Regions from separate parts of the Paenibacillus sp. 1182 genome, predicted to be linked through region 3. Evidence: predicted binding sites of a transcription regulator. Region 3 holds the regulator's gene; each other region holds the start of a gene.
What was found. The regulator Rex, encoded in region 3, represses fermentation and respiration genes when NADH is low (regulators of the CRP and FNR family bind a similar motif). The targets are predictions, from matches to a motif close to TTGTGAAATATTTCACAA.
Positions count from the first base shown of each region.

Region 1: JOD82_RS04740 (formate/nitrite transporter family protein) is a predicted target of Rex. The motif match lies at 5,616-5,633, and genes of this name have one in related genera.
Region 2: lpdD (prenylated flavin chaperone LpdD) is a predicted target of Rex. The motif match lies at 9,353-9,370, and genes of this name have one in related genera.

Region 1 covers NZ_JAFICR010000002.1:362,853-373,680, reverse strand. Annotated here, with positions in the region: gene JOD82_RS04760 (GNAT family N-acetyltransferase) at 1-210, shown strand, start outside; gene JOD82_RS04755 (GNAT family N-acetyltransferase) at 308-802, opposite strand; gene JOD82_RS04750 (MFS transporter) at 907-2,157, opposite strand; gene JOD82_RS04745 (molybdopterin-containing oxidoreductase family protein) at 2,204-4,336, opposite strand; gene JOD82_RS04740 (formate/nitrite transporter family protein) at 4,708-5,541, opposite strand; gene JOD82_RS04735 (FAD-dependent oxidoreductase) at 5,929-7,290, opposite strand; gene JOD82_RS04730 (glutathione peroxidase) at 7,681-8,157, opposite strand; gene JOD82_RS04725 ((2Fe-2S)-binding protein) at 8,245-9,048, opposite strand; gene JOD82_RS04720 (ABC transporter ATP-binding protein) at 9,061-9,954, opposite strand; gene JOD82_RS04715 (LLM class flavin-dependent oxidoreductase) at 10,187-10,828, opposite strand, start outside.
Region 2 covers NZ_JAFICR010000009.1:169,537-180,364, reverse strand. Annotated here, with positions in the region: gene JOD82_RS18775 (WIAG-tail domain) at 1-5,473, opposite strand, end outside; gene fabV (enoyl-ACP reductase FabV) at 5,663-6,850, shown strand; gene JOD82_RS18765 (DUF1540 domain-containing protein) at 7,146-7,298, shown strand; gene JOD82_RS18760 (hypothetical protein) at 7,489-7,692, opposite strand; gene JOD82_RS18755 (DUF4190 domain-containing protein) at 7,786-8,157, opposite strand; gene JOD82_RS18750 (hypothetical protein) at 8,381-8,968, shown strand; gene lpdD (prenylated flavin chaperone LpdD) at 8,980-9,327, opposite strand; gene JOD82_RS18740 (S8 family serine peptidase) at 9,505-10,828, opposite strand, start outside.
Region 3 covers NZ_JAFICR010000001.1:206,738-217,565, forward strand. Annotated here, with positions in the region: gene dinG (ATP-dependent DNA helicase DinG) at 20-2,887, shown strand; gene JOD82_RS01080 (redox-sensing transcriptional repressor Rex) at 2,931-3,584, shown strand; gene JOD82_RS01085 (amidohydrolase) at 3,571-4,872, shown strand; gene JOD82_RS01090 (cell wall elongation regulator TseB-like domain-containing protein) at 4,910-5,434, shown strand; gene JOD82_RS01095 (hypothetical protein) at 5,881-6,414, shown strand; gene JOD82_RS01100 (AAA family ATPase) at 6,407-7,909, shown strand; gene JOD82_RS01105 (3-hydroxyacyl-CoA dehydrogenase family protein) at 8,046-8,918, shown strand; gene JOD82_RS01110 (acetate/propionate family kinase) at 8,915-10,111, shown strand; gene asnS (asparagine--tRNA ligase) at 10,244-10,828, shown strand, end outside.

The DNA.
Region 1 (10,828 bases), on a different contig from region 3:
CGCGTATTCGTTGAATATGCTTTGATGGAGCTGGACTTGCATCGGGTCGAAATCCGCTCTGCAACGACGAACCGCCGTAGCCGCGGTATTCCGGAACGTTTGGGCTTTGTGCTCGAAGGCATTGTACGCGAAGCGGAATTGCTGCCCGACGGCTACATGAACCACGCAGTGTACGGTATGCTCCAAAATGAATGGAAGCAACTTCGGTAATATTGTATTGTACAACAACGCCGCAGACCTGAGCAGGTCTGCGGCGTTGTTGGTTTAGGCCGGGCATACAACCGAATTGCTGTCTGTAGCCTCCCGCCTATTTTAAGAAATAGGCCATTAACACATCATCTACGAATTGGCCTGCTATGTAAAACTCCTCATGCAAACGTCCTTCAATCGCGAAACCACTTTTTTCATAAAACATAAGGGCTTCCGTGTTGCATGAGAGTACACGCAAACTCAACTTACGTATGCCCTCCGCAGCTGCAATATCCTTCATGGAGTTCATGAGTGCCGTCCCAATGCCTTTGCGATGATAAGCTGGATGTACAGCTATATTTATTTCGAGTACATGACAATTACTAGCCAACAGCGTTGGAGGACGAAATCCAATATACCCGCAGAGTACTTCCTGTTCGATGGCGACCAGTTGAGAGCCTGGAGGCGTATTACGCAGAAACTCCCCGCGCGACTTCCAGGACAGCGAGGCGGGAGCCGTGCGTTCATTCCATACCAATTCATCCAGCGCAATCAGATCAGGAGCATCCTTCATCTCCGAATGACGTATCGTCAAGAGTTGACTTGTAAACAATTCCTTTCAATCCTTCCTGTGAAGGCTTTCCTGAAGCAATAACTACAATCATCCGTCACTTATTGTACCATAATTACAGCATAATACTGCATTTTTATTAGGACTTAAGAACTGGGAACATCCGCCTTGGACGTCATAGTATTCAAAGTATCCGAATGATGCCGGAAACGGTTCAACCAGCTGTGCAGGACGAAAAACAGGATCGACAACACCGCTACGCCTGATGCAAGCCAAAGTGTAGGCGGTAACCCACCGCCATCATACAACTTCCCCATAATATAAGGCCCCATTACCCGTCCGGCTGCGCCAATGCCCCCCACAAGCCCAATGTAAAAGGGTGCACCCCGACCTCCATGATCAGACAGGAATGCTGGAACCGCAGGTGCAATCAGCATTTCTCCCAGGGTCGCCAGAACCATAGCGAATATCATTCCAGTATAGTTCTGTGTGCCCAGCATGACAATATAAGCCGCCAAATAAAATCCTCCGGCCCATGTCATTTGCGCTGAAGCGTGATGAGCGTACAGTCGTTTTATCCAAAAAATAATGGGTTGTGCGGCAAAAATAAGGATACCATTCAGTGTCCATAGTAACCCATACATCGTTTTAGGCAAGCCCTGCTCAATAATATGGGGAGACACTCCTGTATTCCAGATCGAATTGCCGAACCATAAAAAAAGTGAGCCTAACCCCACAAAGAGATACAATCTGGTATCACGAAACAGCAAACGAGCTGGGATTTCCTCTCTTTTCTTCACAGACTTGCTGAGCTGTACTTCTCCCTCTTCCCGATCCACCCTGCTTAGATAAGACCAGAAGAATCCGGCAAATACCGCAGAAGTCACTCCGTTCATCACAAAGCTGAGCTGATAGGAGAGGTCAGCCAGAACGCCACTCAATCCCGTACCCACTGCAACCCCAATATTGTTAGCGACATAAATAATATTAAATAGCTCTCCACGAAGGTCAGCGAAACGAAAACCTACAAACGCCTGAATCGCAGGTACAGATACGACATTAAAAAAGCCGATAAAGCCCATCATGATGACAAACGCTACCCAATGACCGCTGGTAAATGGAAGCGCGAGAAGTCCCAGCGCGTTCATCGCGAGTGAGCCAACAATCAGCTTCTTGGCTCCAATACGGTGATAGAGGGCTCCGCCCAACACTTGACCAAAAATTCCGCCCAGAGACTGCACTAAAATCGCAATTCCTGCATCTCCCATACTACGGTTTAGCTCGTCAAACACATACATGCTAACCAACGGCCACATCAGGGAACTTCCAGCAGAATTAATCAGGCTGGCAATGAGAAACACTTTCACTTCTTTCGGATAAGACTCCAACCATTTCATATCTTTTGTTTCTCCTTTTGCATCTGACGCCATAAAAGGCATAATCTCATTGGCGCTTCACATTCACCACCGTTGAGAAGAAAGTAGCCCCCTGTCCCATATCCGACAGCCGATCAGAGGTTAACACATTGACACGCTGTCTGCGTCCTTTGCCTTCCCACCATAATCCCTGACTAATCACTGTACCGGGCAGCATCAGATCGGTGACTTTGGCTTTCAGCTCATACGTCCCCCGATCATTCCATACGGTAACCGGCTCCCCGTCCGCGATGCCTCTTGTCTGAGCATCCTCCGGGTGAATTTGTAGCAAGGGCTCCCGCTCCAGTCGCTGATGCTTGGGCAAGTTAGCGAAAGTAGAATTCAGAAAATTATGGTTTGGCGGTGAAATAAACATTAATGGATACCGCTCGTCCGCTTGCGGTCGGTGCTCTCCGTCGTACCCTTCAATCAGCGGCACATAAGAAGGCATCGCGGGCAGACCTGCTTGTTTCATTTTTTCCGAATATAGCTCAATCTTGCCTGAAGGCGTGGTTAAACGATCCAAATAAGTGGCCTTTGGCGTCATATCAAGCTTTACAAAAGGTGACTTCTTTAAGGATTCCAAGGTCACACCGTTGAGATAAGGGTTCGTTGGATTATCAAGCGCGCCTGCGATCATCTCCTCTTCACTTTCCGTAAAGGCAGCTTCATCAAAGCCCATTGCCCGTCCGAGCAGGCTAAACAGCTCATAATTGCTTTTGCTTTCCCCAAGCGGATCAATGACGGGCTGCTGCATTTGGATATAGTGGTGCCAGTACGATTTGTATAGATCTGTTCCTTCAAAAGAAGACGCGGCAGGCAGCACAATATCTGCATAGCGGGCCGTATCGGTTAGGAATAGGTCATGAACGACTGTGAACAAATCCTCTCGTTCAAATCCTTTAGTCACCCGTTCCGAATCGGGGGCTACAACTACCGGATTACTGCAATATACGAATAACGCCTTAATCGGCTGTTCCTTCTGTAGCAGCGCTTCTCCGATCCGGTTCATGTTAATCATCCGGGCATCCGGGTTCTGTCGCAGATCAGGACGCTCCAGATGGGCGCTGTTAATCTTGGCATAAGCGCCGTTGGAGCGTGACGCTCCCCCGCCGTGCTTCAGCCATTGTCCAGTGAGCGCAGGCAAGCATGTAACCGCACGTACGTTCATACCGCCATTATCATGATGCTGAAGCCCATTACCGATATTGATATACGCTGCTCTCGCAGTTCCGTACATTTCCGCCAAACGGATAATATCCGCTTCCGGCACGCCGGTAATCCGCGAAACCCGCTCTGGTGTATAGGTCTTAACATGCTCGCGCAGTTCCTCATGACCTACTGTGTAGCGATGTAAAAATTCGTCGTCCGTCAGTCCTTGAGCGAACAGTACATTCATAACACCCAGCGCGAGCGCTGTATCCGTCCCCGGATATAACGGAATGAACCAATCCCCCCATTGCGCCGTCCGGTTACGATGAACGTCAATAACGACCACCTTAGCACCTTTTTTACGTGCTTTCTCAGCCAAAACGACCTGATGCATGTTGGTGCTAATGACATTACCACCCCACACAATAATGAGGTCTGCATCCTCCGTGTCCTCCGGGCTGGTGCCGCCCTTAAAACCCATAACGGACGCCCAGCCTTCATTCCCAGCCACGCTGCAAATCGTCTGATCCAGTTGGCTTGAACCCAGCGCATTAAAAAATCGGCGATCCATTCCATCCACACTCAATACGCCCATATTGCCATAAAAGCTGTAGGGGAGAATAGATTCCGGTCCGTCCGTACGGATCAGTTCCTTGAACCGACCTGTAATGGTATTGACCGCCTCCTCCCAGCTAATTCGTTCAAACTTCCCTTCTCCTTTGGGGCCTATACGCTTCAACGGATAGAGCACCCGATCAGGATCATATACCCGCTCCGTCATATTGCGAACTTTGTTACAAATAGCCCCTTTGGTAATGGGATGATCTGGGTTTCCAGTCACCTTGATTATCTTTCCTTTTTCCTTGTGAAGCAGGAGCCCACACGTATCCGGGCAATCTAACGGGCATACAGCCGGAAAAATACCGTCCTGCTGCTCCGTCATCCGCTGTCCCCCTTGTAAGTCTTGTTGAAGCGTGGCCTCACGAGGCGCGCTATTGCGATGATCCATAGTGTTGATGCTCCTTTCCGTTACCGTTTCCAAAAATTACACTGATCTTATCATATCCACAGCTTTGGCCGATGGCAAGAGAAGGATTTTCCCACACAGCCGCTCTCCAAAATATTAAAAAAATCCGTCTGCTGCATAGAGCAAAACGGATTTTTTAAGAATTATAATTTTTTTCAACATCCTGTTTCATCATATCTTACTGAGGGTAAAAAAGATCAAGGCATCATGGACGAGAGCACACTCATCCTCCATGCCAAATCATGGACCACTCCCAAAAAAATCCGCCATGACAGGTTTCGTTCCCCCGGGCCTGTCATGGCGGATTTGCTTTGTTCATTGCTGTTTAAAGTACCGTGATTAGGTAGGATCAATCAACGGATTGGATGTGCAACCGAAGAAGTAGTTGGAGATTCATTCACTGGATGTGCGTTGGCTTGAGGCTTTTTCAGATAGGCCAACCAGTAGGCTCCAGCCACAAACAGGCTACCTCCTACCAAATTCCCCAGCCAGACCGGAATGAAGTTCATAACATAATCTGCCCATGAAAAGTGGCCTGCAAAAATAGCCGCCGGAATGAGAAACATATTGGCAACAACGTGCTGAAATCCAATAGCCACAAAGGCCATGGTCGGGAACCAAATCCCCATAATTTTGCCGCCAATGGAGTCTGTGCTATATGCCAACCATACAGCCAGTGCTACGAGCCAATTACATCCTATACCCGATATAAAAGACTGCAAAAAGCTTTCGTGTAGCTTATGTCCTGCCATATCCACCACTTTGTCCAGATAAGGGCCCGTTTCTGTTAAACCCAGCACATGCCCAAAGAAAAATGCAACGAATAACGCACCTGCAAAATTACTGAGCGTAATAATCGCCAAATTACGAAACATGACTCCTGTCTTAATCCGTCCTGCCCATCTCGCCAAAGGGACCGCCATCATATTGCCGGTCAGCAATTCTCCGCCTGCGATCAAAACTAATACCAGACCAATAGGGAACACCGCAGCTCCAATAAAGGTGGCAATGCTTCCCCATTCTTTAGGCGCACTTGCAATAACACGTATATCCAGCAAAAACCCGAGTGCAATAAATGCACCTGCCAAAAACCCCAGTACCACCGCCACAGTCCACGGGTTGTTCGCCTTGGCCACTCCTGTTTCCACCGTCTTTTCAGCAATTTGCCCCGGTTTATAGCTCGCCATATATCCCCGCTCCTTTAATATCTATTCACTAAAATATTCTTCTTTCATATTTTATTTAAAATCAGTGATTAAGTTTGTGAAAAAAATCACTTTCGTAACTATAAAAAAAACAGCCCCTGAAAAAAGGACTGTTTTTCTGTATTATTACATCTACTGCGCTACTACGCGCTTTACATTTAATTGTATTCTTCCTTTTCAACTGCTCTTAAGAACCAAAGAACTCCACCAAGGCCTACCATGGCCACGACTACAAGAAAAAGGATATAAAACAAACCCATAAGTTACTTCCCCCCTGATCCTTATGCTACTCTATATTGTACTATAAGGATTCATCCGTACGCCTCAGATTGTTGACAAACTTATGAACAATGTCACAGACAAATCTAATTATACAGTAACTGGGTTCCGTTCAGATATTGTAGGCAATGCTTGTAAACCTGCCGCGTTCAAGAAATTCCAAGGCTTGTTATAGTGCGGCTGGAAGAAGAAATCGACAAAGGCCAACTGGTCAATGGTCATATGGTTTTGAATGGCTACGGATAGCGTGTTAATGGATTGCGTCAAATCCACCTTCGACATAATTTGAGCACCCAGAATTCTCCGCGTCCCCTGTTCATATACCACTTTCAGTAACACTTTTTCGGAGGTTGGCATAAATTCAGGTCGGTAGCTGTCCTCAATGGTTACAGCTTCTACAGTCATGCCTTCATCTGTTGCCGCAGCTTCCGTCATGCCTGTTCCTGCGATATTGTCTTCGTAAATTTTGATACCCGAAGTTCCTTGGGTTCCCATGTAGGCAATGGTTGGTTGCACCAGATTACGTGCCACCAGCGTACCCATACGAACTGCGTTGGTTGCCAAAGGGATATAAGCCGTTTTGCCGGTCGGATTATAGCGAATTGCACAACTGTCGCCTGCTGCAAACACGTCCGGGCAACTACTTTGCATATAGTTATCCACAATGATCGCACCGTTAGGCAACATATCTACCTGACCTTTGAGCAGATCCGTTTGAGGTCGGAAACCGATGCAGAGAATAACAAGCTCTGTTTCATATTCTCCTTTAGAGGTCACGACTTTACTTACCTTACCGTTCGTACCCTCAAAACGACTCACCGTCTCGCCAAGTACCAGCTTAATGCCATGTTCCTTCAGGGAACTTTCAATCCGGTCTGTATACTCATGGTCCAAATACTTATTCAATATACGATCAGCACTGTCGATCAGCGTTACATTTTTACCATTCATTTGGAAAGCTTCTACCAATTCAACACCAATGTATCCAGCTCCCACGACTGTAATGTTCTGTACGTGCTGGGCTTTCTCAATGATATCATTGGAATGATTATAGTTTTTACAGAGCAAAATATGATCAAGTTCAATGCCTTCCAGCTTTGGAATAATGGGCCATGATCCCGTGGTCACAATTAGTTTATCAAATGTGTCTGTAAATTCCTCACCTGTTTGGAGATTACGGGCATGCAGCGACTTGCCAGCCGTATCCACACTCGTTACCTCATGAAGCATCTTGGTCACTACACCCAAGTCAGACAGTTGATCTGGAGACGAATAAAACAGGCCGTGCGGATCTTTGACGACACCACCTACGTACAGCGCAATACCACAAGATAAAAATGAAATATTATCATTACGCTCGTAAACGGTAATTTCTGCATCTGAATAACATTTAGCTGTGTTAACGATAGCTGCTGTGCCTGCGTGTGTACATCCGATAACTGCTACTTTCATGTTGAATTCCTCCTTGGTGTGTGGGCATAAACTGTATAATAATTGTGAATAGTTTCACGTAAACAGCTCGTTAGTGTTTGTGATTTATTTCACTTCATGCACTTATTATAGTGTGATATTTTTCACATTACAATAGCTTTTTGTGATATTCACAATTTGTCCACATTTAAAAAAGAAAGGATATACGAGATCAACTGTTTGCTGAAATGTTTTTTTGCTCCATTCAGTTTCCCCTGTAGGCGGCCTGATTATGCCCATGGAATCGACTTTCACATGATGCTCCCCCCTTAGACAAATGCACATGTAGAGAACAAAAAAAGGTCCGCTTCCCGGAGACATGCCGGAAATCAGACCTTTTTAAACATATATTTTGGAATGAAGGCAAAGCTACTATAGCAATTGCTCAATGGCTGCTTTCATCGCTTCTGGTGACTCCTTCGGTTCAAAACGACCCACAGGTACACCTTCACGATTCACAATGAATTTCGTAAAATTCCACTGAATTGTCCCATTTTCCTGTTCTCCAGGCTGTTGCTTTTTCAAATATTCAAACAGAGGCGCTGTACCCGGTCCATTGACGTCCACTTTGGCGAATACCGGGAAATTAACCCCGTAATTCAGTTGGCAAAATTCAGACGCTTCCTCGCTGCTGCCCGGCTCCTGACCGCCAAATTGGTTGCAAGGAAAGCCTAATACAACTAATCCCCGATCCTTATATTCGTCATAAAGCTTTTGCAAATCCCCATATTGCGGGGTAAGTCCGCATTTACTGGCGGTATTCGCAATAACCAGCACCTTACCAGCGTAAGTATTCAGAGAAACCTCCTGATTCGCTGGTGTTACGGCATTATGTGAATAGACAGACATACAGCATCCTCCTTCGTGTCACTTGGTTTAGGTTACATAACCTATTTTAACCAAAAGGTGACGGACATGCCAACATCCACAGAGACTTTACCGTGATGCCACCACTTCGAGTCTGCGTTCTTCGCGTTCGGAAGCGGACATTTTGGGGCAAGTATAACAATACCGCTGACCTCCACCTGTCTTGTAATATTGGCAACAGGACGGTTTCATGTAGGTATTTTCACCAGGGCGGTAAGGATTGTCCAATTCAACGAGACGAACCGTAAACGGATTTCTTTTACGCCCGAATATCTCTCCCTCAAGTTCACGTGTCACATACATATAATCTTGTTCAAAGCGCTCCACATCCTGAGGATCAGTCAACGATGGCTGTACTCTATCCTTAAAATACAGCAATGCCAACGGAAACTGTCCCCACATTTGGCCGATAGATGCGCTCCCCACTGTAGCAATTGCTTCCAATAGGGGCCGCATCTGCAAACTGTAAAAGTCTCGTAACACTTGCTGGGCCTGTTCGGAAGAACGGTGATCCCCATTGTTCCACGTATTGTCCAGCTCTGTTAAGTCGATGACCTGAAGACTAATAGAGGGATATTGACCTTCATAACAAATATGAAATCTGAGATTAGAAACGGACAGGTCCCAACGGCGTTCACACAGGGATACCATAAAATGCTGCGCAAACACGAGGCCACGCAACTGGTTCACAAAATAAACGGCTGCGGTTAAAACGTCTTCAGCACGCAGAAGATCGCCGTAATACTCCATCACAGAGCGGATCTTATCTGGTTCAAGCCATTCGGCCACTGGCCCGGAATATACTGCATCCTCCGGCGTGACTCTCACTATGTTTGCTAGTTGCTCAAGCTGATCGTAATCCAGTGGTTTCATGGTATGTCCCCTTTAACCTCTTGCCGCTACTTGTGCTCTAGCATCACGTCGCTCAGCAACAGAACCCACAGGTTGCTTATCTTCCACATTCATTTCTTTTATGGCTTGGCTTACCGCAGGCTGTCCAGCCAAAGCATACGGAAGACAGAGCGGTACACCTGTACGAGGATCTGTTACAATATCAGCCTCAATCCCGAACACTTCACGCAGCACATCAGGGGACATAACCTCAGTTGGAGTTCCTACCGCCTCAGCTTTCCCTTTTTTGATTGCAATCATATGCTGAGCATACCGGGCCGCATGGTTCAAATCATGCACGACCATAACAATGGTGCGCTCCTCCGAAGTATTTAGATACTCCAGCAAATGCAGCACTTCCAGTTGATGCGCCATATCTAAAAATGTCGTCGGCTCATCCAGAAACAAAATATCCGTATCCTGCGCAAGTGCCATAGCAATCCAGGCACGCTGACGCTGACCGCCAGAAAGCTGATCAATCGGACGATCGTGGAACTCGCTCATTCCCGTTACTTGAATGGCCCACTCTACCATTTTGCGATCTTCCGCTTTCATGGAACCAAAACCTTTTTGATAAGGAAAACGTCCGTAAGATACCAGTTCCGTCACGGTTAATCCTTCCGGTGCAGTCGGATTTTGCGGCAAAATAGCCAGCTGCTTAGCTACTTCCCGGGTGGATTGCTTATGAATGGATTTACCGTCAAGCAGAACACTGCCGCCCTTAGGATTCATGATGCGAGCCATCGTCTTCAGAATGGTGGACTTGCCAGAACCATTTGCGCCTACCAAGGCTGTGATTTTCCCTTGCGGTATTTCTACGTTCAGATCTTCTACAATCAATCGATCTTCATAAGCAATATCCAGATTTGCCGTTTTCAGACGAAACATGTGGAATCATCCCTTTCCCTTATCCAATATATATAGTCACGGGCTTAACGCACGACTTTCATCAAAACTTCATTCTATCTTTATATAATAAAGATATTGATAATCATTATCAAGTGTTAACTGGTTTATTTCCTATATCATACAGTGCATATCATCCAATATTTTCTCAAAAAATTCAAAAAAAAGATCACAGCTCCTTGAAGCTGTGATCTTTCAAATCCGGCGAATTGCATTATGACTGTACAGAACACAGTCCAAGTACTTCGGCCATGAGACGTATAGATTTCATTTTGGCATCAAAGTCATGAATAATGCTCGCAACCATGATCTCCTGTGCATTATAGTCCTTACTTAATTGCTCAATCTGACGCTTCACCTGTTCGGGCGAACCGACCACCATACGTTTGCGATTCTCACGTATCCGCATCCGGTCAAACGGCGTATACGGATACGCCAGTGCCTTTTCCACGGAAGGTGTTCCAGCGGAGCGCATTCCCTGCTCTAATAGTACAAGAGATAAGTCCATGCTGGAAGCCAAGCGATTGGCCTCCTCTTCGGTATCCGCACAGATCGCAAATACGGCAACAAGCGAACGTGGTTGGTCACTATGCTGGGAAGGCTGGAAGCTTTCCTGGTATTCCTTCATAGCCCCTGTGCCGCCTTCACCATTAATGAACTGCGCAAACGCAAAGCCCACGCCACGCTCGGCTGCCAGACCTGCGCTATCACCACTGGAGCCGAGCAACCACATTTCCGGTACAGTTTCTATAAGCGGCATCGCCTGTAGCGAACCGAAACGGTGATTATTGCCTGTGCTGTCATGTAAATAAGCTAACAGGTCATCCAACTGCTCAGGGTATAGATCTACACCACC
Region 2 (10,828 bases), on a different contig from region 3:
TAGACTCCGGTGCGATATGCACGGACTTCACCGCCCCCTCTGCCAGCGCTCTGTCCTGTACAACACCGGGTGCCAAATGCCGAGGGTGTACGGCATGCTCAGACAGCTGTGAAGGACCAACACTTCCTTCCGCGAGATTCGTCGCGTGCACCGAGCGTGCCGCCAGTTTTTCCGAGGTGATGCTTTCTGCTTGAAGCGCACGACCTGACACACTGTCCTGGGCCAGATGTCTCGCAAATACCGAGGAAGCCTGCAAATGATCAGAGGTGACGGATTCAGGAGCCAGATGGCTCGACTGGACGGCCTCTTCTGCCAAATGATTGGCTTGCACCGCTTCGTCTGTAATGTGCCATGGCTGGACTGAGTGAGCAGACAGCTTGGCGGCAGTCACGCCCTCATCCGCCAGTTTGTCGGACGTAACGGACTCATTCTGCAAAGCATCGGTCGGTATTGCTTGTGAGGCGATATGCACACCCTGAATGGTTCCCATTTGCAGATGATGCGACTGGACGGACTCCGGTGCGATATGCACGGATTTCACTGCCCCTTCTGCCAGCGCTCTGTCCTGTACTGCACCAGGTGCCAAATGCCGGGGGTGTACGGCATGCTCAGACAATTGTGAAGGGCCGACGCTTCCTTCCGCGAGATTCGTCGCTTGCACCGAGCGTGCCGCCAGCTTTTCCGAGGTGACGCTTTCTGCTTGTAACGCACGGCTAGACACACTATCCGGGGCCAGATGGCTCGCAAGTACCGCCGAAGACTGCAAGTGGGCAGAAGTGACAGATTCCGGTGACAGATGGCTCGACTGGATGGTCTCTTCTGCCAAATGATTGGCTTGCACTGCTTCGTCTGCAATGTGCCACGGTTGTACCGAGTGAGCCGACAGTTTGGCAGCAGTCACACCCTCATTCGCTAATTTATCAGACGTAACGGACTCATCCTGTAATACATCGGTCGATATCGACAGGGATGCCAGATGCTCGCTCTGAATAGTTCCAGGGTGCAGGTGATGCGGCTGGATGGATTCCGGGGCAATGTGTACTGACTTCACTGCCCCCTCAGCTAGCGCTGTATCCTGCACAGCGCCGACTGCCAAATGCTGAGTGTGTACCGACTGTGCAGATAAATGCGAAGGACCGACGCTGTCTTCCGCAAGATTCGTCCCTTGTACCGAGCGTGCTGCCAGCTTTTCCGAAGTGACGCTTTCCGCTTGTAGCGCAAGACCGGATACACTATCCGGCGCCAAATGACTCGCAAGTATCACCGAAGACTGTAAGTGGGCTGAGGTGACAGATTCCGGCGCCAGATGACTCGATTGAACGGCCTCTTCTGCCAAATGATTAGCTTGCACTGCTTCATCTGTAATGTGCCACGGCTGTACCGAGTGAGCCGACAACTTAGTGGCAGTCACACCCTCATCGGCCAATTTATCAGATGTCACAGACTCATCCTGTAAAACATCAGTCGATATCGACTGAGATGCCAGATGCTCGCCCTGAATGGTTCCAGGGTGCAAATGGTGTGATTGGATTGATTCTGGAGCGATATGCACGGATTTCACTGCTCCCTCTGCCAACGCTCTATCCTGTACCGCTCCGGCTACCAGATGCCGGCTGTGTACGGAATGTGCAGACAGATGTGACGGTCCGATGCTGCCTTCCGCAAGATTCGTCCCTTGTACCGAGCGCGCTGCCAGCTTTTCCGAGGTGACGCTTTCCGCCTGTAGTGCACGACCGGATACACTATCTGGCGCCAGATGACTCGTAAGCACTGAGGAAGCCTGCAAATGGCGAGAGGTAACGGATTCGGAAGCCAGATGGCTTGACTGGATGGATTCTGCTGCCAAATGATTTCCTTGCACTGCTTCGTCTGTAATGTGCCACGGCTGTACCGAGTTGACCGCCAGCTTGGCGGAAGTCACACCCTCATCCACCAATTTATCGGAGGTAACAGACGCATCCTGCAAAGCATCGGTCGATATGGCCTGGGATGCGATATGCTCGCCCTGGATGCTTCCTGTGTGCAGGTGATGTGGCTGGATTGACCCCGCGGTAATGTGTACCGACTTCACTGCTCCCTTTGCCAGCGTTGTATCCTGTACTGCGCCAGTTGCCAAATGCCGGGCGTGTACCGACTGTGCAGACAAATGTGACGGGCCGACGCTGTCTTCCGCAAGATTCGTTCCTTGCACCGAGTGGGCTGCCAGCTTTTCCGAGGTGACGCTTTCCGCTTGTAGCGCACGGCCGGACACACTATCCGGGGCCAGATGGCTCGTGAGCACTGACGAAGACTGCAAGTGGGCTGAAGTGACACTTTCCGGTGCCAGATGGTTCGACTGGATGGATTCTGCTGCCAAATGATTTCCTTGCACAGCTTCGTCTGTAATGTGCCACGACTGTACGGAGTGGGCCGACAGCTTGGCGGCAGTCACGCCCTCATCTGCTAGTTTGTCAGATGTCACAGACTCATCTTGTAAAGCATCGGTCGAAATGGCCTGGGATGCAATATGCTCGCCCTGAATGATTTCAGTATGCAGATGGTGTGGTTGGATCGATTCCGGGGCAATGTGCACGGACTTCACCGCTCCCTCTGCCAGCACTCTATCCTGTACCGCTCCAGCTGCCAAATGCCGCGTGTGTACGGACTGCACAGATAGATGTGAAGGGCCGATACTGCCTTCTGCAAGGTTCATTCCTTGTACCGAGCGGGCTGCCAGCTTTTCCGAGGTTACACTTTCCGCTTGAAGTGCACGACCGGACACACTATCCGGAGCCAAATGTCTCGTTAGCACCGAGGAGGCCTGTAGGTGCACCGAGGTGACCGCTCCAGATGCCAGATGGGTCGAGTCCACAACCGCCACGGCCAAATGGTTGCTTTGTACAGCTTCATCCATAATATGCCCGGACTGCACTGCATGGGCTGACAACTTGGTAGAGGTTACACTTTCCTCTGATAGTTTGGCAGAGGTAACCGCTTCATCCTGTATGGCTTGAGTCGCTATAGCCTGCAATGCAATATGCTCGCCCTGAATGATCCCGCTTTGCAAATGCTCGGATTGGATGGATTCTGCTGCAAGATGCTCAGACTTCACAGCATTCTGGGCTAATATCGTGTCCTCTACTGATCCTGCGGCCAAATGCCTGGTTTGTACGGCCTGTGCAGCCAAATGCCCGGGTCCCACGCTGTTTTCCGCCAGGTTGGAAGCCTGCACAGCCCGAGCCGCTAACTTCTCGGAAGTGACGCTTTCCGACTGAAGGGCATGGCCGGACACACTATCTGGGGCGAGATGTTTGGTTTGGACCGAAGCAGACTGCAAATGGTTGGAGGTGACGGATTCCGGCGCCAGATGATTCGCCTCCACTGCTTCAACAGCCAGATGGTTGCTCAGTACTGCTTTATCCGTAATATGCCATGGCTGCACCGAACGAGCAGACAGCTTGGAGGAAGTGACACTGCCCTCAGCTAGCTTAGGCGCAGTAATCGCCAAATCATTAATTTTATCCGTAGCCACACTTTCCGGCGATAGTTTCAACGAAGTAACGGCATGATCCTGTAAATGGTGGGAGTATACCGCACCACTGGCCAAATGCGCGGTATGAACAGCGCCTTCGCCTAGTATGTCTGCGGTAACGGACTGTTCTTGCAACGCCGCGGTTCCGACACTGTCTTCCCCAAGATGCTTGCTCTGTACAGAGCTCTGGGCCAAATGGGTTGAATCCACCGATTGAGCCTGTAACGCCTTTCCGCCCACACTGTTGTCGGCAAGGTGGTTTTCACGGATTACTCCCGTTGCAATGTGTACGTGGGTAATGACTTGCGACGCAATTTTATTTCCGGTTACCGCCCCTTTACCAATTTTAGTTTCTACAACCGCCTCGTCAGCGATTTTGTCAGACTTAATCGCGCTCGAAGCAATGTGATTTTCCTTGACAGCCTGATTCGCCACATGGTGATCCAGAACTGCACCCTTCCCTATTTTCTCGCTTGTCACAGCCCCGGAATGCAAATGTTGCTCCGTAACCGCCTCTGGTGCAATATGATCTTTCCGAATAATTTCGGATTGAAGATGCACGGAAGAAACTGCCTCTGGAGAAATCTGAGGTCCTTGTATGGCTGCTGTTGCAATATGTCTGGTAAGTACTGCCTCATCGGCAATTTTGTGTGGGAGAATGCTCTGATCCGATATTTTGGATGAAGTGACGGATTGATCAACAATCTGTAATGAGCCTACAGACTGATCTGCCAGTTTATTGGATTGAATACTCCGATCCGCGATATGCCGGGCTGTTACTTGGCCCGTTCCAAGCTGCTCTTCCCCGATGGAGCCAGGACTGAGATGCTTTCTTTCAATCGCTCCTGCCTGAATGTGCGTACTGGTGACTGCCTCAGACTCCAGATGACGCCCGCTGACAACACCTTCCTCCAATTGTTCCCTGCCCACAATTCCGTCGGATAGCTGCTTGCGATTAATCGAACCGGGGGCCAAATGCCTTGCATGAACGGCATGCTCGGTCAGGTGCGCGCTCTCAATGCTGCCTGCCTGGATTTTAGTTCCATCCACAGCCCCATCCCGCAATTTGGAGGTGGTCACAGACTGATCGCCCAGCTTGGAGCTATCAACAGCTTCATTCGCCAAATTGTTCGATTGAATCGTACCGCTGCGAATTTTATCGGAGGTGACCGACTGATCTTGAAGCATATCTGAAGACACGATCCATTGCTTGAAATGACGGCTTTCAATCGAGCCATTGGCAATATGATCGCCGCTGATAATTTTATCCGCCAGCTTTTCTGGAGTGATGCTGCCATCACGAAGTTTTTCACCACTAATAGAGCGATCCTGCAATTTACTGCCTGCCACTGATGCGTCTGACAGATGCTCGACCGTAATGGAGTCGGGAGCAATCTTCGAAGCAGTCACAGCACCGTCAGCTATTTTAATTGTATGAACAGCATAATCTGCTAGAAATTCCGTTTGGATACTCTCTTGTTTCAGCTTGCTGGAATCTATGGAAGCGGGAGCGATCTTTTCACCTGTCACAGCGAAATCACTCAAATCGTCTGTATAGATGAAAGCATTGTTTACATGCGGAGCCTTCTTATTGTTCAAAATTTCTTCCACATCAATTGGATCAGGTTCTGGTTCTGGTTCCGGCTCTAGCTCTATCTCTGGCTCTGGCTCTAGCTCTGGCAGTCGGGGTTCTTCCATCAAAGCTGGAGTCTCCTCTACATCTGCAACCTCAATTTCTTTCTCGTGCAGAGCCTCGACTTCAGGCTCGACAACTGTCTTTAGCTCCGACTCCTCTGTAGTTGGGGGAGGCGGAGAAGCAACTTGATGAAGTCTTGCTTCTGTCTCCCTCTCCGCAGGCAGTGGTTTTGAGCGTTGTATCATACTTAACTCATTCATATCCGGGTCAATTACACGATAGAGCGGCTTTTTGTTTCTGTTGGTTTTTCGGCTCTTGTTCTTCAAGCAGCTCTCTCCCTTCTCATGTTTATCGTTACAGCATCATATGCAGACCCTTAGGCACTTGCCACCCTGTACAGAGATTCACTTTTGGGTAAAAAGGATACTTACTAAAATCCACGTTTGAAAAAAAATAGTTAAAAGTTAAAATAGTAAGGGTGAAGATCGCTACAAGAAGAGAGGAATTACAATAACATGATTATCAAACCAAGAACACGTGGCTTTATCTGCACCACTGCTCATCCGGTGGGCTGTGCCCAACATGTTCAGGAGCAAATTGACTATGTACAGGCCCGTCCTGCTATCCAAGGCCCCCGTAATGTACTTGTAATCGGGGCATCTGCCGGATATGGATTGGCTTCTCGCATTACTGCCGCCTTCGGTGCGCGTGCCAATACAATTGGCGTGTATCGTCCTAGCAATGCTACGGCAACACGTACAGCATCGGCAGGCTGGTACAATTCTGCTGCATTTGAAAAAGCTGCTCAGGAAGCTGGGCTTAAATCCTTAAGCGTGACAGGCGATGCCTTCTCGGATGAGGTCAAGACCAAAACGGTGGAAGCCATTCGCGAAGAACTGGGACAAGTCGATCTGGTGGTTTACAGTGTCGCTTCAGGTCGCCGTACAAATCCCCACACAGGCGAAACGTTTAATTCCGTACTCAAACCTATTGGTAAGCCTTACACAAACAAGACCGTTAACTTCCACACCGGGGAAGTCAGCAGCGTGACGCTCGAACCCGCAACAGAAGAAGAAGTACAAGCAACTGTAGAGGTTATGGGTGGTGAGGACTGGAAATTGTGGATTGACGCCTTGCGTGAAGGCGGTGTATTGGCTGATACTGCAACGACCTTCTCCTTTTCGTATATTGGTTCGGATATTACGCAAGCCATCTACAGAGAAGGCAGTATCGGAAGTGCAAAGGATCATCTGGAGGAGACAGCACATCAGCTGAACGATCAGCTGAAAGTTACAGGCGGACGCGCCTTCGTCGCAGTCACCAAAGGACTCGTTACCCAATCTAGCTCCGCTATCCCTGTCGTTCCTCTGTATATTTCTGCTTTATATAAGGTAATGAAGGAAAAAGGGCTGCATGAAGGGTGCGTAGAACAGAGCTACCGCCTGTTTGCTGAGCGTCTGTACGCACCAGAAACTCCTGTAGATGAAGAAGGACGTATTCGTATTGATGATTGGGAACTACGTGAAGACGTGCAGGCAGAAGTTGCAAAAATATGGGAGGCGCTGACGACCAACAATATCTACGAATTGTCCGATCTTGAAGGATATCGTCGCGAATTTTTCCAACTGTTTGGCTTTGAGTTCGAGGATGTAGACTATGATGCTGACATTGATCCCATCGTAAATATTCCTAACGTGCGCTAAGTCTTTTAATATCGTCATTATGTCAAAAAACAAAAAAAGCTGTTCTCCAGCAGAGAAACATTTCGTTCTGCATGGAGGACAGCTTTTGTTTTTAATTAAAAGGGACACTTATGTCCGCTTTGAACTGCAAATGATGCTAACATTGCAATTTTAAATTTCATTTGATATTGTACAGGTAGGCATAGCAAAATCCCTCTTCCTAACAAGAGGGTAAGCAAAGTTGGACAAGTCCTACCTTGACTGACCGTGATACTATTTGCTCAGCCCATCACACCCATATAAGGAGGTGTACAACATGGCAAAAGACGTTCTGTGTGAAGTCAACTCTTGTACGTACTGGGCCCAAGAGAATAAATGCAGCGCTAGCTCCATTTACATCGTAAGCAACAGACCTGAAGACACTCACAAATCCGAAGAAACAGACTGCAAAACCTTCGAAGCTAAGTAAATCTTTGATTTCAAGCCTAGCTTTATAATGAAGGAGCCCATGCCCGGGTTCCTTCTTTCTTATGATATTCTAACAAGAATGATAATTATTATCAAGTCCTTTTTCGGTACAGAAAGGCGCTTTTCGCTTGTATACAATCATTTCTCTGCTACTTTATAAATCCACGCTGAAAAGGACACTGCTGTTCTCTCTAAAGACAAAAAAAAGAAGCGTCGCTCTGAACGATTCGCTTCTTGTGCTTGACCTTTTGTAATTGTTCCTGCTTGGTCGGCTTCATTCGTATGTGCTGTGAAATCTCGCCATAATGGTCATTTGTTTTGCGGCTCTGTGCCGCGCAATAGATTCCAGCGCGTTTTGCCTTGCTTAGCGCTTTTTGTGTTTGAGTACGTGCCATACGGCTTCACTCTCCTTCATTGGACTCCTTTTATCATAGCATCCAATAGTCAAATCGTGAATGGTTTGTCTGACTCAAGCATTCTTCAATTCATTAAATGTCTGAAAAAATATCCGGATCGCCACTGGAGGCCGCTACAATAAAAACAATAACTATAAAAATGATGATCAGTGTATAAATCAGTGTACCGATAATACTACATACCAGTCCAGCAATGGCCATACCTCTGCCTTGCTCGCCATGACGATTAATTTCCTTCAGGGAAAGACTGGACAAAATAATACCCACAATTCCGATAATCAACCCAAGATAGGGAATGACAACAGATAAAATCCCGAGCACCATCGAGGCAACAGCTTTACTATTGGTAGGTGGAACTACTGGGGGCGGGTTAAATGGGGCGTTATAATCGTTCGTCTCCTGAAAAGGATCGGAAGATCGAGGCTCCTTGTACAAATCACTCATCTGTTAAATTCAACTCCAATACGAAAAATAGCAATTATATAAGTTCTAGGGTACCACAATCTTACAAATCAGGACAGTACTTATTTCGAATTTTTAAATTAGAACGTTAAAAAGAAGAAACATAGCGATATTAGCACTTTTTGAGGTAACTGGGCATACAGTATTTTACCTGTTACAGATCAATTGTGCTCCATGAGAGCATCCTGCCAAGGAGGTCGGAGCTATGCTATATCGTGCAACATCCCACAGAAAGCGCTCGCCTCACAAACGTTTAAATGCAAACACACTTAGGATAATATCCACTGCTATGCTGCCATTTTACAAAGCTATTGCAACCCGACGTGCTTTTGCCGTCCAATGGTCACGAGCTGTCGTTCAGGCGAATTTGGATCGGATGAAATCCCTTCTCTGCTCAGTAGCTCCATTTGCCGCCAAACAAGGCTTAGGCACGAACGGCATCGGCTACTTTATTTCCTTTTTAGCTCAGCCACCGATGCTCTATTATACGAATGGAACAACGATTCCACCGGGGACTGTGCAGTTTACATTTGAGCCGAGAGTTCATCGCGCCATCGCAAAAGCCGTTTTTCCGCTGTATCGCGAATTGGCACGTAATCCATGTTTTGCTTCTGCCTTAGCCAAAGCGATCAACAGACAAGACCAGCGTGCAGTTCATGTCATGATCCGTAGTTTGATTCCATCCTCTGCGCTGAAATCCGTACAAATTGAGGACGATGGCTTTGCATTGCTTTTTAAGTATTCCTTTAGTAAATACCCCTATCGCAATCTGCTCTTTCGAGAGTTCACTTAAAAAGGTTGCTACTAGCGTGCTTGCTTGAGTTCTCCAATGAGCTCTTTTCCCAGTTGTATGGCCATATCTGTCAGCACTCGGATTTCGTCCTTGGATGCATGGTCCAAATGTGTCCCGCAGCAAATGGCAAAATTGCCCGCAAACTCTTTTCGTAAGCGAACTGCAATTTCTTCGGTAATATAAAACTCCTTGTGATTTTGCAATTGCACAGTTTGAATCGGCTCGAGTCTGGCCCCTGCTGTAATCGTTCCCAAATGGGGCTGATCACCGCCAGAAATGAGTACAACGATATCTTCCCCCATAAAATAGGCATCCAGTACAAGACGGATACGTCCGCTTTCTTTTTGCAAATGAATCATATGATCCTCTCCTGCTAAAATATTATTGTGAAACGATTCACTTTATAGAGTTCTACTCATTGTATCGCTTCCTGAACGGTTCGACAATTAAAAATGGCCCACAGCAGCCTATAAACCGTAGCTTGCTGTGGGCCTTCATTGTTATTCTAAAACAAGCATTCCATTTCCTACTGGGTGTTAACGGATCGTGATCGTATGCACAGTCTTACCGCTTGCGCCGTCATTATCCGTCACCGTTAGCTCCACGGTATACGTTCCAGCTGTGGTGAATTTATGCTTCACCTTGGAACCGACCGCCGTATCACCATCCCCAAAATTCCAGCTGTAACTGACGATCTCACCGTCTACATCACGGGAAGCTTTGGCGTTAAATTGTACATTTTTGTTCTTCTTAGCGGATTCATTAGCCTGAATAATGGCTACTGGCTTCTCATTGGATGTAGGTGGATTCGGATCAGGGTTCTGTCCCCCACCATTGGTTACATACAATCTTCCCGGCGCCTCCGTCTCCACTTCATTTCCCGCTGCATCCCTTACCCGGATCACGATGACTCCGCCTTCCAGGTTCAGAGAAGATGAAGTGAAATAAGTACCTTCATAGTGGCCTGACGAAGTCTCATTTAATGGAATATCGTTGCGGCCCAAAGTGGACAGGTTGAAAGGCAGCTCCACATGGAAGGACGCCTCCAAACCGGATGCACTGTCAAAAGATACCCGTACTGACTGCCCTGGAGTAATACGCACATCCTCAGCAGGGTTAATGTTTTCAAGCTTCGGCAGAGCTGTATCGACATACACCGAGCGCGTAACGGTTGTTTCGTTTTCGGCAAGATCCTTGGCCGTCACCGTAATTTGATTTTCACCTTCGTTGATAAGCAATCGCTTGTTAAAGGTGCCGTCACTTCCAAATTCGGCTGGCTCGCCGTTAATCGTCAAATCGGTGAGGAATTCGTCATACACCGTACCGGTGACGCTCACGACACCCGCATTCGTACGGGCTCCTTCATCTGGCGAAGTCAGGATCAGACCCGGTTTAGTCTGGTCAAGTGTCACGACCACCGGTTCGGAACGATCCGTTATTTTGCCGTATACCGCTGCTTGGACACTTAGCGGATTAGCACCTGGTTGAAGATCAACCGACAAACTGAACTGGCGATCCTTCACCTTCGTTGTGCCAGCCAGCTCCTTACCGTTAAAGAGCTGAATATCGGCTCCTTCTGCCGGAGAAGTTCCTGTTACGGTAATCGTCTCTTCCTGCGTATAGGTAGCCTTCGTAGGAGTCGTAATCGTTGGAGCATTCACCGGATATCTGACGATAGCCCGGATCATGTAGTTACCCTCCTCCTCAGGTGATTGGCTCCATGTGCCGCTTACACCTTGCCAACTTCGAAGCGCATTGGGACTGCTTTCATCTGTAGCAAGACCCGGCGACTGTGTGCCTACAGCAGACTGTGTATATACGATGTAGAAGTCACCTTGAACCGTCACCGGCTCTGGGAGC
Region 3 (10,828 bases):
AAGAAAGGATTAAGCCCGAATGAAATTTGCGGTATTGGATTTTGAAACGACAGGCACCCAGTCCGCGGATGACATCATTCAAGTCGGACTTGCAATTATAGATCATGATAACAGCATTTCCCGTGTTTACGGCTCTTATGTGAACCCTGGCAGATCTATTCCACCTTTTATCACTGGATTGACCGGAATTACAGACGATGACGTGAAGGATGCACCTGCACTTGAAGAAATGATGATGGAGCTTGTGCCTATGCTGGACGATGTTGTACTGGTCGGTCATAATGTGGCGTTTGATTTTAATTTTTTGCAAAACGCTCTGGATCGGTGCGGATACTTGCCATTTAGCGGAAGAATCTTGGATACAATGGATTTTCTGAAAATTATGTTTCCATCACTATCTTCGTATCAGTTGGGTTTTGTGTCTTCTGAGTTCGGGCTGGCACATGATCGCCCTCACCAAGCAGACAGCGACGCATTGGCTACGGCTGAGGTGTTTTTAAAGTGTCTGGGTGAGCTTCAAGCATTACCTCTGATAACGATACAGCGGCTTAGTGATTTGTTTGCAGAGGAAGACAGTGACCTTGGATGGTTTCTTGATGGGGTGCGTGAAGAGAAAGAGCTTGATCCTATTCAGGATTTGGAGGGATATCAGTTTTTTCGTCAGCTTGCGCTAAAAGTGGAAGATTGGACGGAGCTAGCTGCTCCGCGTAGAGAAGATGACCCGAATCCACTGTCAGGTGTTTCCTTTGAGGAGTACATGGATGATGTGCGGGACAATTTGCGTTCATCCTTGAGCCAATATGAGGAGCGCGAGGCGCAGATACAGATGATTGAGGGTGTGAATCAGGCACTGAGTGAAGACAAGCATCTGCTGATTGAAGCAGGTACAGGCACAGGGAAGTCCCTGGGTTATTTGCTCCCATCGCTGTATCACAGTGTGAAAAAGGGACAGCGCGTTATGGTGAGTACACATACGATCAACCTGCAGGAGCAATTACGCGAGCGCGACATTCCGATGCTGACCAAGGTGATTCCGTTTCCGTTCCGGGCTGCTATTTTCAAGGGTCGGGGACATTATTTGTGTCTGCGTAAGTTTGAACATAAAATAAATAGAAGAGACTTCGCGACACCGAAGGAAGATTTAATTACAGCGGCTCAGATGATCGTCTGGTTGACGCTAACAGAAACCGGTGATGATGAAGAACTGAATCTGAGCAACCGTGGAGGGGATTTCTGGGAAACGGTGGCGAGTGATTCAGAGTCCTGTCTTGGTCGTTCTTGCCCATGGTTCCGCAAATGTTATTATCATCGTGCACGCCATGAAGCAGGAATAGCGGATGTTGTTATTACGAATCATTCTAAGTTGTTCACAGACGTCAAAGCCAGTCATCAGTTATTGCCGAGCTATGAACATCTGGTGATAGATGAAGCCCATCACCTGGAGGAAGTAGCTGGTAAACACCTAGGTATGCATATGAAATATTTCACACTCGTGCATACACTGACGCGACTGTTCAAAGACAGCAAGAATGGACAACTGCCTTCACTTCGTCAACAGTTGGCGAAATCGGGACACGAGAAGTCGGCAGATTGGGCCTCAACCATTGATCAGCTGTATCCGCTCGTGTTAGAGGTGAAGGAAACTTGGGACCTGCTAAGCGACAAACTGTTTGGCATGTTGCCGGAGCGAAGTGATGCGACACCGGGTGAAACAGGACAGTTTTCTTCCCGTCTCAAACCTTCGGCCAAGCCTGCAAAGTGGGATCAGGCGGGAGCTTTGGAAAATCAGCTATATGTAACAATGAGCGAAATTTTGCGCAAGGGCGACAAGCTGATGCTGGACGTCAAGGAAGAACATGACGATTATGCGGCGGATAGCCTTATTACAGATATCACGGGTCTGCTCAAGGATTTGGCGGGGATTCGAGAAAATTTGCGCTTTTTTATCCGACTCGATGATGAAACAACCGTATACTGGCTCGAGGCGAGCGGGCAATTCCGTAGTAAATCATTGCAATTTTATGCGGTACCCGTCGATGTGAGCCGCCAGTTGAAAGAAATGTTTTTTGACAAAAAAAGAAGCATTATTCTGACTTCTGCTACCTTGTCGGTAGATAAGTCGTTTCAGTACATGATCGATCAGCTCGGCTTACAGGAGGCCGCAGATCAAGAGCGGCTGATGACTTCGCAGCTCCCGTCACCCTTTAATTACAGGGATCAGGTGTTGCTGGTTATTCCACGGGATTTCCCAAGTGTGAAGGGCAGTGTAGGAGATGCGCATTTTGTAGATATGCTCGTTAGCTCTCTAGGAGCGACTGCTCAGGCGACACGTGGGAGAATGCTCGTTCTGTTTACGTCCTATCGGATGCTCCGGCAAGTGTATGAGCCGCTCAAAGAGGCCTTAGCATCCAGCGAAATTACTGTGCTGGGACAAGGTGTGGACAGTGGAAGTCGCAGCAAGCTAACCCGCCGGTTTCAGGAAGCGAAAGCTTCTGTATTGCTGGGGACCAGCAGTTTCTGGGAAGGCGTCGATATTCCGGGGAAGGCTCTGACTTGTCTAGCCATTGTTCGCTTGCCGTTTCAACCGCCGAATCACCCGCTGCTGGAGGCAAAAAGCGAACTGCTCCAGCAGCAGAAGAAGAATCCATTTATGAAGCTGTCTGTACCGCAAGCGGTCATTCGCTTCAAACAGGGATTTGGTCGGTTGGTACGTACAGCGAACGACCACGGGGTCGTTATCGTTTATGATACGCGTGTGATTGAATCCTATTACGGAAAGCACTTTTTGTACTCGTTACCGGGACCAAAAATGGAGCATATGCCATCGGAGCAAATGGTGCCCCGCATCGCCGAATGGCTCCAATCCGCCCCGGAGACAGAGGCATAACGGACGGACATAAGTATGTTCGTTACAATTAGGGGGAGCAAGTATGAAATCAGATAAAATTTCAGAGGCTGTCGTACGGAGGTTACCCGTATATTTACGTTATCTGAATGCACTGCACAAACGGGAGGTGGCTACGGTCTCTTCTCAAGAGTTGGGACAGAGGCTAGATTTGAACCCGGCCCAAATCCGTAAAGATCTTGCTTATTTTGGAGATTTTGGTCGGAAGGGTATTGGTTATGATGTTTCTTATCTCATTGAGAAAATACGCCATATCCTGAAAATCGACCAACAAATTAATGTAGTATTGGTCGGAGCGGGTAATCTGGGGCAAGCCCTTTCGAATTATAACGCTTATTTAAAAGACAATATGAAGATTGTAGCGGTATTTGATGCGTTTCCGGATAAGGTAGGAACCAAGATCAATACATTGGTCGTGCAACCGATGGATGAACTGGAAGCGACTGTGAAAGAAAAACACATTCGAATCGGGATTATTACCGTACCTGATTTTGAAGCACAGCACGTGGCTGACAGGCTTATTGAGAGCGGAATTGGAGCGATCCTGAACTTTGCACCGACTACTCTCAAGGCACCAGCCAACATTCGGATTCATGCCACAGACTTTACAACTGATTTGCTTAGCCTCGCTTATTATTTGGAGGACGGAAAGGAAGAAACCCAATATGACAGTGAATAAATGGATGATTAAAAACGGATCTTTTGCCATAAATGGACCAGAAGCAGGGGTAGTCCATGGTTTTATGATTGTGGAGGATAGTCGTATTACTTATATTGGCGAAACCTTGCCTGCGGGTGAGGAAGAGACGGAAGCGATCGATGGTAAAGGGCTATTGTTTTTACCTGGTCTGATCAATACTCATGGTCATGCGGCGATGTCTCTACTGCGTGGGCATGGAGATGATTTGGCACTTCAAGTATGGCTTCAAGAAAAAATGTGGCCTATGGAAGCCAAGTTTACTTCTACAGACGTGTACTGGGGTACGTCCTTGTCTGTGCTGGAAATGCTGAAAGGTGGAACAACAACCTTCCTCGATATGTACGATCATATGGATGAAGTGGCTCGTGTGGCTGAAGAGTCAGGTATTCGTGCAAGTCTGATGCGTGGAGCAATTGGACTATGTTCGGAGGAAGAACAGCGAATCAAGCTGGCAGAGGCCGTGACTTTTGCACGTAACTGGCACGGTAAAGCAGACGGGCGTATTACTACGATGATGTCTCCGCACGCGCCATATACATGTCCACCTGCGTTTATTGAAAAATTCGTACAAGCTGCGCATGATCTGGACTTGCCACTGCATACGCACATGTCTGAGACGATCGCCGAAGTAGAGCAAAACGTACGCGACTACGGTTTGCGTCCGGTTGCACACTTGGATAAGCTTGGCTTTTTCTCCCGTCCTTCGCTTGTTGCCCATGGCGTTCATTTGAACGACGAAGAAATAGCTTTACTGGCAGAACGTGGTGTAGCGGTTTCCCACAATCCTGGCAGCAACTTGAAGCTGGCAAGTGGTGTGGCAAGAGTGCCTGAATTGCTGCGTGCAGGGGTTACGGTTTCTCTCGGAACGGATGGTCCTGCCAGCAATAATAACCTGGATATGTTCGAGGAAATGCGTCTGGCAGCACTTATTCACAAGGGTGTATCCGGTGACCCTACGGCAGTTCCTGCAAGTGAAGCGCTGCGTCTGGCAACAGAATACGGTGCAAAGTCGATTGGTTTAAAAGAAGTAGGAGCGTTGGCAGCAGGCAACAAGGCTGACTTTATCGCGTTGGATCTGAATCAGGCACATTTCTTGCCGCGTACAGATCTTATTTCCCATGCGGTATACTCTGCAAGCGCCAAGGACGTGGCTCATGTGTGGGTAGACGGTCGTCAGGTTGTGAAAAACGGCGAATGCCTGACTATGGACGAGGAACGTATCAAACATGAGGCACAAGCCGCCTTTGAAGGGCTGCTGTCGCGCTAATTCAGGTGTCACATCCCCTTAGAGAGGAAGCACGGGTTTGAAAAATAAGAAAAAATGGATAGCGGTCGCCATTTTGGCCGTGATACTGATCCTGGTCAGCATTTTCTGGTATTATTCCTATGTTACTCAAGACCAGGTGGCTGAGAAAAATGCCGCTATCATTAAGGCCAAGCAATCAGGTGGTCTGGTTAGCACGACTCAAACATGGAAGTCTGTGTGGGATCAGGTTTATTGGGTGGTTCAAGGGAAAAATGCACAGAATGAAAATATAATGGTATGGGTTCCTTTTCAAAAAGTGGAGGGACAACCTAACGTACCTGCCGCAGATAATAGCGGTGTTCATACCGAGCTGCTGAAGAACGGAGTCGACGAGCAAAAAATGACGGCGCTAATTCAGCAGCAGCTTCCAGGTGTGAAAATTGTAAGCCTCCAGCCGAGTGTGTTCAATGGCGAATATGTGTGGCAGCTGTTTTACGATGATGGAAGCCATCATTACTATGCCTTTTACCGTTTTTCAGATGGGGGAGCGACGGGGGTAAAGTATACTTTGCCCAATAACTGAGCTGGTTGAGGATCAGCAGATGTGGAATGAATGACTAGTAAATGATTAAAAGCTCAAGAAAAAGACGTAAATGCGATGAAATTCGTATTTACGTCTTTTAGTCTTGCTATGCCGTAAAGATGAGCTGAATGCCAGCGAAGCATCTTTACCTACCCAACTTCTCTCCTAAGGCAAATTCATCTTTATGGCGGGCAACAGCGATCGTAAGATCAAATCCTACGCTCAGCGTTTCGCCTCCACCTTAACCAAAGATTTTGCCTCATCACAACTCCTCCACACATTGCCTTCGATATTAGATATACGTTATGATATACTATATTTTATAAGTGATAGACAAAAATGATAGAAAAAAGAATTGCTGATCGCTGTAAGATCATGCAATTTGGTTGTTTGTTGACATTCGTCCCGTTTCTTCTGTGTTTTACATTTTGAGAGGAGGATGTTGTTTGAAATTGCGTGCAGTTCCTATCGTTGTGGCGGCAGTTTTGGCAGCTTTGCTGCTATTTGGGGGATGGTTCATTTACCGTCAGGTTACAATGCAAAGCCCTCTGGAAAAACTGGTTTCTCAATATCCAGGCGTGACAAGCGCTCAAATAGATATTAAACAGGATCAGGTTGTATTGAAACTAGATCTCAAACCGCAGGCGGATGTGGCCGGATTAGTCGATGTGGTTAAGCAAAAAGGGCAAACCATCATTGGCAGCCGTACCATTAAGCTGGATATTGAAGATCGTTCCAATTCAGCACTGAATCAATGGTGGTCTGAGGCCATGTTTCCTGTAGCCGAAGCGATGGAAAATAAAAAGTATACTCAAATTTCATCTACAGTTGAGCAGATGAAAAAGAAAAAGACGGGTATCAAAGCTGATACCGACATGGATTCGAACAATGTCTATATCCGACTCAGCGAAGGTAAAGCGACCAAGTTTATCGTATTGCCACGTCAATCTCAGCAAATGGGGGTATGGCCTAATGCCTAGATGGATCAAGGAAACATTAATCGGCATAGTGCCGGTGACTATTATATTTCTCGTTTTTATTGGGGTGAATATTATCCCTCTTCTAGTTGCTGGCGTGATGCTCAGCGGCTTGTTAATGCTCATGCATGCGCGTGGTGGCTTGGCCGTAGGTGCTGGGCAAGAACGTAAACGCAAAAAAAGTGGTCCGGACAAACTGACTTTTGAGGAAATCGGTGGGCAGGAAAGCGCTAAGCAGGAGCTGCGTGAGGCCCTGGACTTTTTGAATCGACATGATGAAATTTCTAAGTTTGGTATCCGTCCATTAAAAGGTGTTCTGCTCACAGGTCCTCCGGGAACAGGGAAAACACTGATGGCGAAAGCAGCCGCACACTATACTAATTCTGTATTTGTTGCAGCCTCAGGTAGTGAATTTGTTGAAATGTACGTTGGTGTTGGCGCGGGTCGTGTCCGTGAGTTGTTTCGGGAGGCACGTACTCGTGCAGCCAAGGAAAAGAAGGAAAATGCGATTATTTTTATTGACGAGATCGACGTAATTGGTGGTAAACGTGAGGGTGGACAGCAACGAGAATATGATCAGACTTTGAATCAGTTGCTGACAGAAATGGATGGCATTTATTCGGCAGATACACCGCGAATTTTGATCATTGCAGCAACAAACCGTAAAGAAATGCTGGACAGTGCCTTAACGCGTCCAGGGCGTTTTGACCGTCATATTCAAGTGGATTTGCCTGACAAGAAGGGCCGTCTTCATATTCTTAAAATTCATGCCAAAAACAAACCGATTCAGGAAGATGCGAATCTGGACAAAATTGCTGAGGAATCTTACGGGTTTTCCGGCGCACAGCTGGAGAGCGTGATGAATGAAGCGGCAATCTATGCGATGAGACAGGATCAGAAAATGATTGCGCAGAAGCATCTGTCGATGGCAATTGACAAAGTAATGATGGGTGAAAAGACAGATCGAGAATCGACGTTGGAAGAGAAAAAACGTGTAGCGATTCATGAACTGGGACATGCTATTATGGCCGAAATTGTTCGTCCCGGTAGCGTAAGCCAGGTAGCACTTAGCCCACGTGGGAAAGCGCTTGGCTATGTGCGCCACAATCCACAGCAAGAGCATTATTTATACACCAAGCAGTTCCTGGAGGAGCAGATCATGATCTCGCTCGCAGGGGCCACGGCGGAAGAAATGTACTATGGCGGTCGCAGTACCGGCTCAAGTAATGATTTTGAGCAGGCGCTGAACATCGTCCATACGATGATGACTTCCGGTTTGACTTCACTTGGCATTATTAACATGGAAATGGTAACGAAAGAAGAACTTATGCGGGAAAATGGCGAGATTATGGCTGACCTGCATACCCGAACTTTGGAGTTGCTGGAAAAGCATCGTCCTGTGTTCGACAACTCACTTGACATCCTGATGAAGGAAGAAACTCTGTCTGGAGATCAATTTAGATGTCAATTTAGTGAAAATGCTTTATTACCAGCATAATTTTTTATGCTGGTTATTTTTTTTTACTTTTAGTCCGTGCTAAGATATTATTATCTATTGGGACATAAACATGTATTTTTCGACAAAGAAGGATACAATATATGAGAGTGACCAGGAAAGGGTGGAGTAAAGAATCATGCAATTTAAAAAAATCGGCGTCATCGGCGGCGGCACCATGGGACAGGGGATTTCTGAAATGCTCGCGTCCAAAGGAATCGATGTGCTGCTGGTAGAGCAGACACCAGAGAAACTAGACTACGCCTACAATATGATTGAAACGAGTCTGGACAAACAACTGGAAAAGTGGGCAATTACTCAGGCTGAGAAAAAATTGATCTTATCCCGTATTCAAAAAGTAATCCATTTGGCGGAGCTCGGCAGCTGCGATATGGTCATTGAGACTATTACAGAGAATCTGGACGAGAAGAAAGCAGTGTTCCAAGAGCTAGACTATGTGTGTCCAAGCAATATTATTCTTGCAAGTAATACATCCACGCTGAGCCTGACCGAGCTTGCTAGCTCGACCAAGTATCCTGAGCGTGTTATTGGTATGCACTTTATTTATCCAGTATCCCGTATTGATCTTGTAGAAATTATTCGTGGTTTGAAAACTTCGGACGATACATTTGAACACACTAAAATGTTCGTGGAAGAAATAGTGGAGAAAAAAGGAGTCATGATTTATGAATCTCCTGGATTCGTAACAAGCCGGATTATCTGTCTGCTGATTAACGAAGCGGCCCATGTACTTCAAGAGGGCGTGGCTTCCGCTGAAGATATCGATGACGCTATGCGAATCGGCTATAACTTCCAAAGCGGTCCTTTGGAAATGGCTGACCGCTTTGGTCTAGATTCCGTTTTGGCTGCTCTGGAGCGTATGTTCCGTGAATTCGGCGAATTGAAATATCGTCCGTCCATCGTTCTGAAGAAAATGGTGCGTGCAGGTAATCTGGGCGTGAAATCGGGCGAAGGCTTCTTTAAGTACGACAAGGATGGTGACCGGATATGAAAATTCTCGTAATCAATGCAGGGAGTTCTTCCCTGAAATACCAATTGTATGATATGACGGACGAGTCCGTTCTGGCAAAAGGATTGGTAGAGCGCATCGGTATGGATTCCTCCATTCTTACGCATAAGCCAACCAATAAAGAAGAATACACCGAAGTTAGCGAAATTTTGGAACATACTACAGCCATCCGTAAAGTGCTGAACGCACTCACAGATGCTGAACATGGTGTAATCTCCAGTACTAGCGAAATTCAGGCTGTAGGCCACCGTGTGGTTCATGGAGGCGAAATCTTCAAACAGTCAGCAGTTGTAACGCCTGAAGCGAAGAGTGAAATCCGCCGCTTGTTTGACCTGGCACCACTGCATAACCCTGCTTCCATGATGGGGATTAAAGCGGCTGAATTGAATATGCCAGATGTACCGCAGGTTGTGGTATTTGATACCTCGTTCCATCAAACCATGCCTGAAAAAGCTTATATGTACGCCATTCCAAGAGTGTTGTACAATAAGTATAAGGTTCGTCGTTACGGTGCCCACGGCACTTCCCATGATTTTGTAAGTAAGGAAGCTGCCAAATTCCTTGGTCGTCCTTTGGAAGACCTGAAGATTATCACTTGTCATATCGGTAATGGTGGTAGCGTAACAGCAGTTCAAGGCGGTTTGTCTGTTGATACTTCCATGGGTATGACTCCACTGGAAGGTCTTATGATGGGTACTCGTAGTGGTGATTTGGACCCAGCAATCGTACCTTATGTCATGAACAAAGAAGAATTGACTGTCAATGAAGTCAATTCCATGCTGAACAAGCATAGTGGACTTTTAGCTATTTCGGGTATCAGCAGTGACATGCGTGAAATCACAGAAGGTATGGAAAAAGGCGAAGCTAATTCTACATTGGCATTCGAAATGTATGAATACCGTCTGCGCAAATACATTGGATCGTATGCTGCCGCAATGAACGGGGTAGACGTAATTGCATTTACAGCAGGTGTAGGCGAGAACTCCATCGTTCTGCGTAAGAGAGTGTTGGAGCAATTGACATTCCTCGGTATCGAGCTGGATGAATCGTTGAATGCTATTCGTTCTGGCGAGCCTCGCCGGATTACAACTGCAAATTCAAAGGTAGAAGTACTGATCATTCCAACGAACGAAGAACTGGTTATTGCCCGTGACACGTTCCGTCTGGTTCAGTAGTTCGGTTCGAAAGTGTAAACTTTATGCATGCGGACTATTGTTTGAGTTCCGCATGCACCAAACAGCGAGAGCAAACAGCCTGACCCAGGGGGAAGGGCTGTTTGATTTTCGGTTAAGAGGAGAGAGACGGTCATGACGAATAAAAGTACGATTGCCCAAGTGGGCCGCCATGTAGGGGAAACGGTTACAATCGGTGCTTGGGTAAACAATAAACGATCTAGTGGTAAAATTCAGTTCCTGCAACTGCGCGATGGTAGCGGGTATATTCAAGGGGTTATCGTGAAAAGCGAAGTGTCCGAGGATATTTGGAATGACGCCAAATCCTTGACTCAAGAGAGCTCCCTTTACGTTACAGGAGTGGTGCGTGAAGAACCGCGTAGCCAATCGGGCTTTGAATTAACGGTTACAGGCATTGAAATAATTCATTTGACCGAAAACTACCCGATTACACCCAAAGAGCATGGTGTAGATTTCCTGATGGATCATCGTCACTTATGGCTGCGTTCCGCCAAGCAACGTGCTGTTCTGATCGTACGGGCGGAAATTATCCGTGCTGTACAGGAATTCTTTAACGGCAACGGCTTTACGAAGGTGGACCCACCCATTTTGACTCCTTCCTCTGCAGAAGGCACAACAGAATTGTTCCACATTAAATATTTTGATGAAGATGCGTATTTGACACAAAGCGGACAGTTGTATATGGAAGCCGCGGCAATG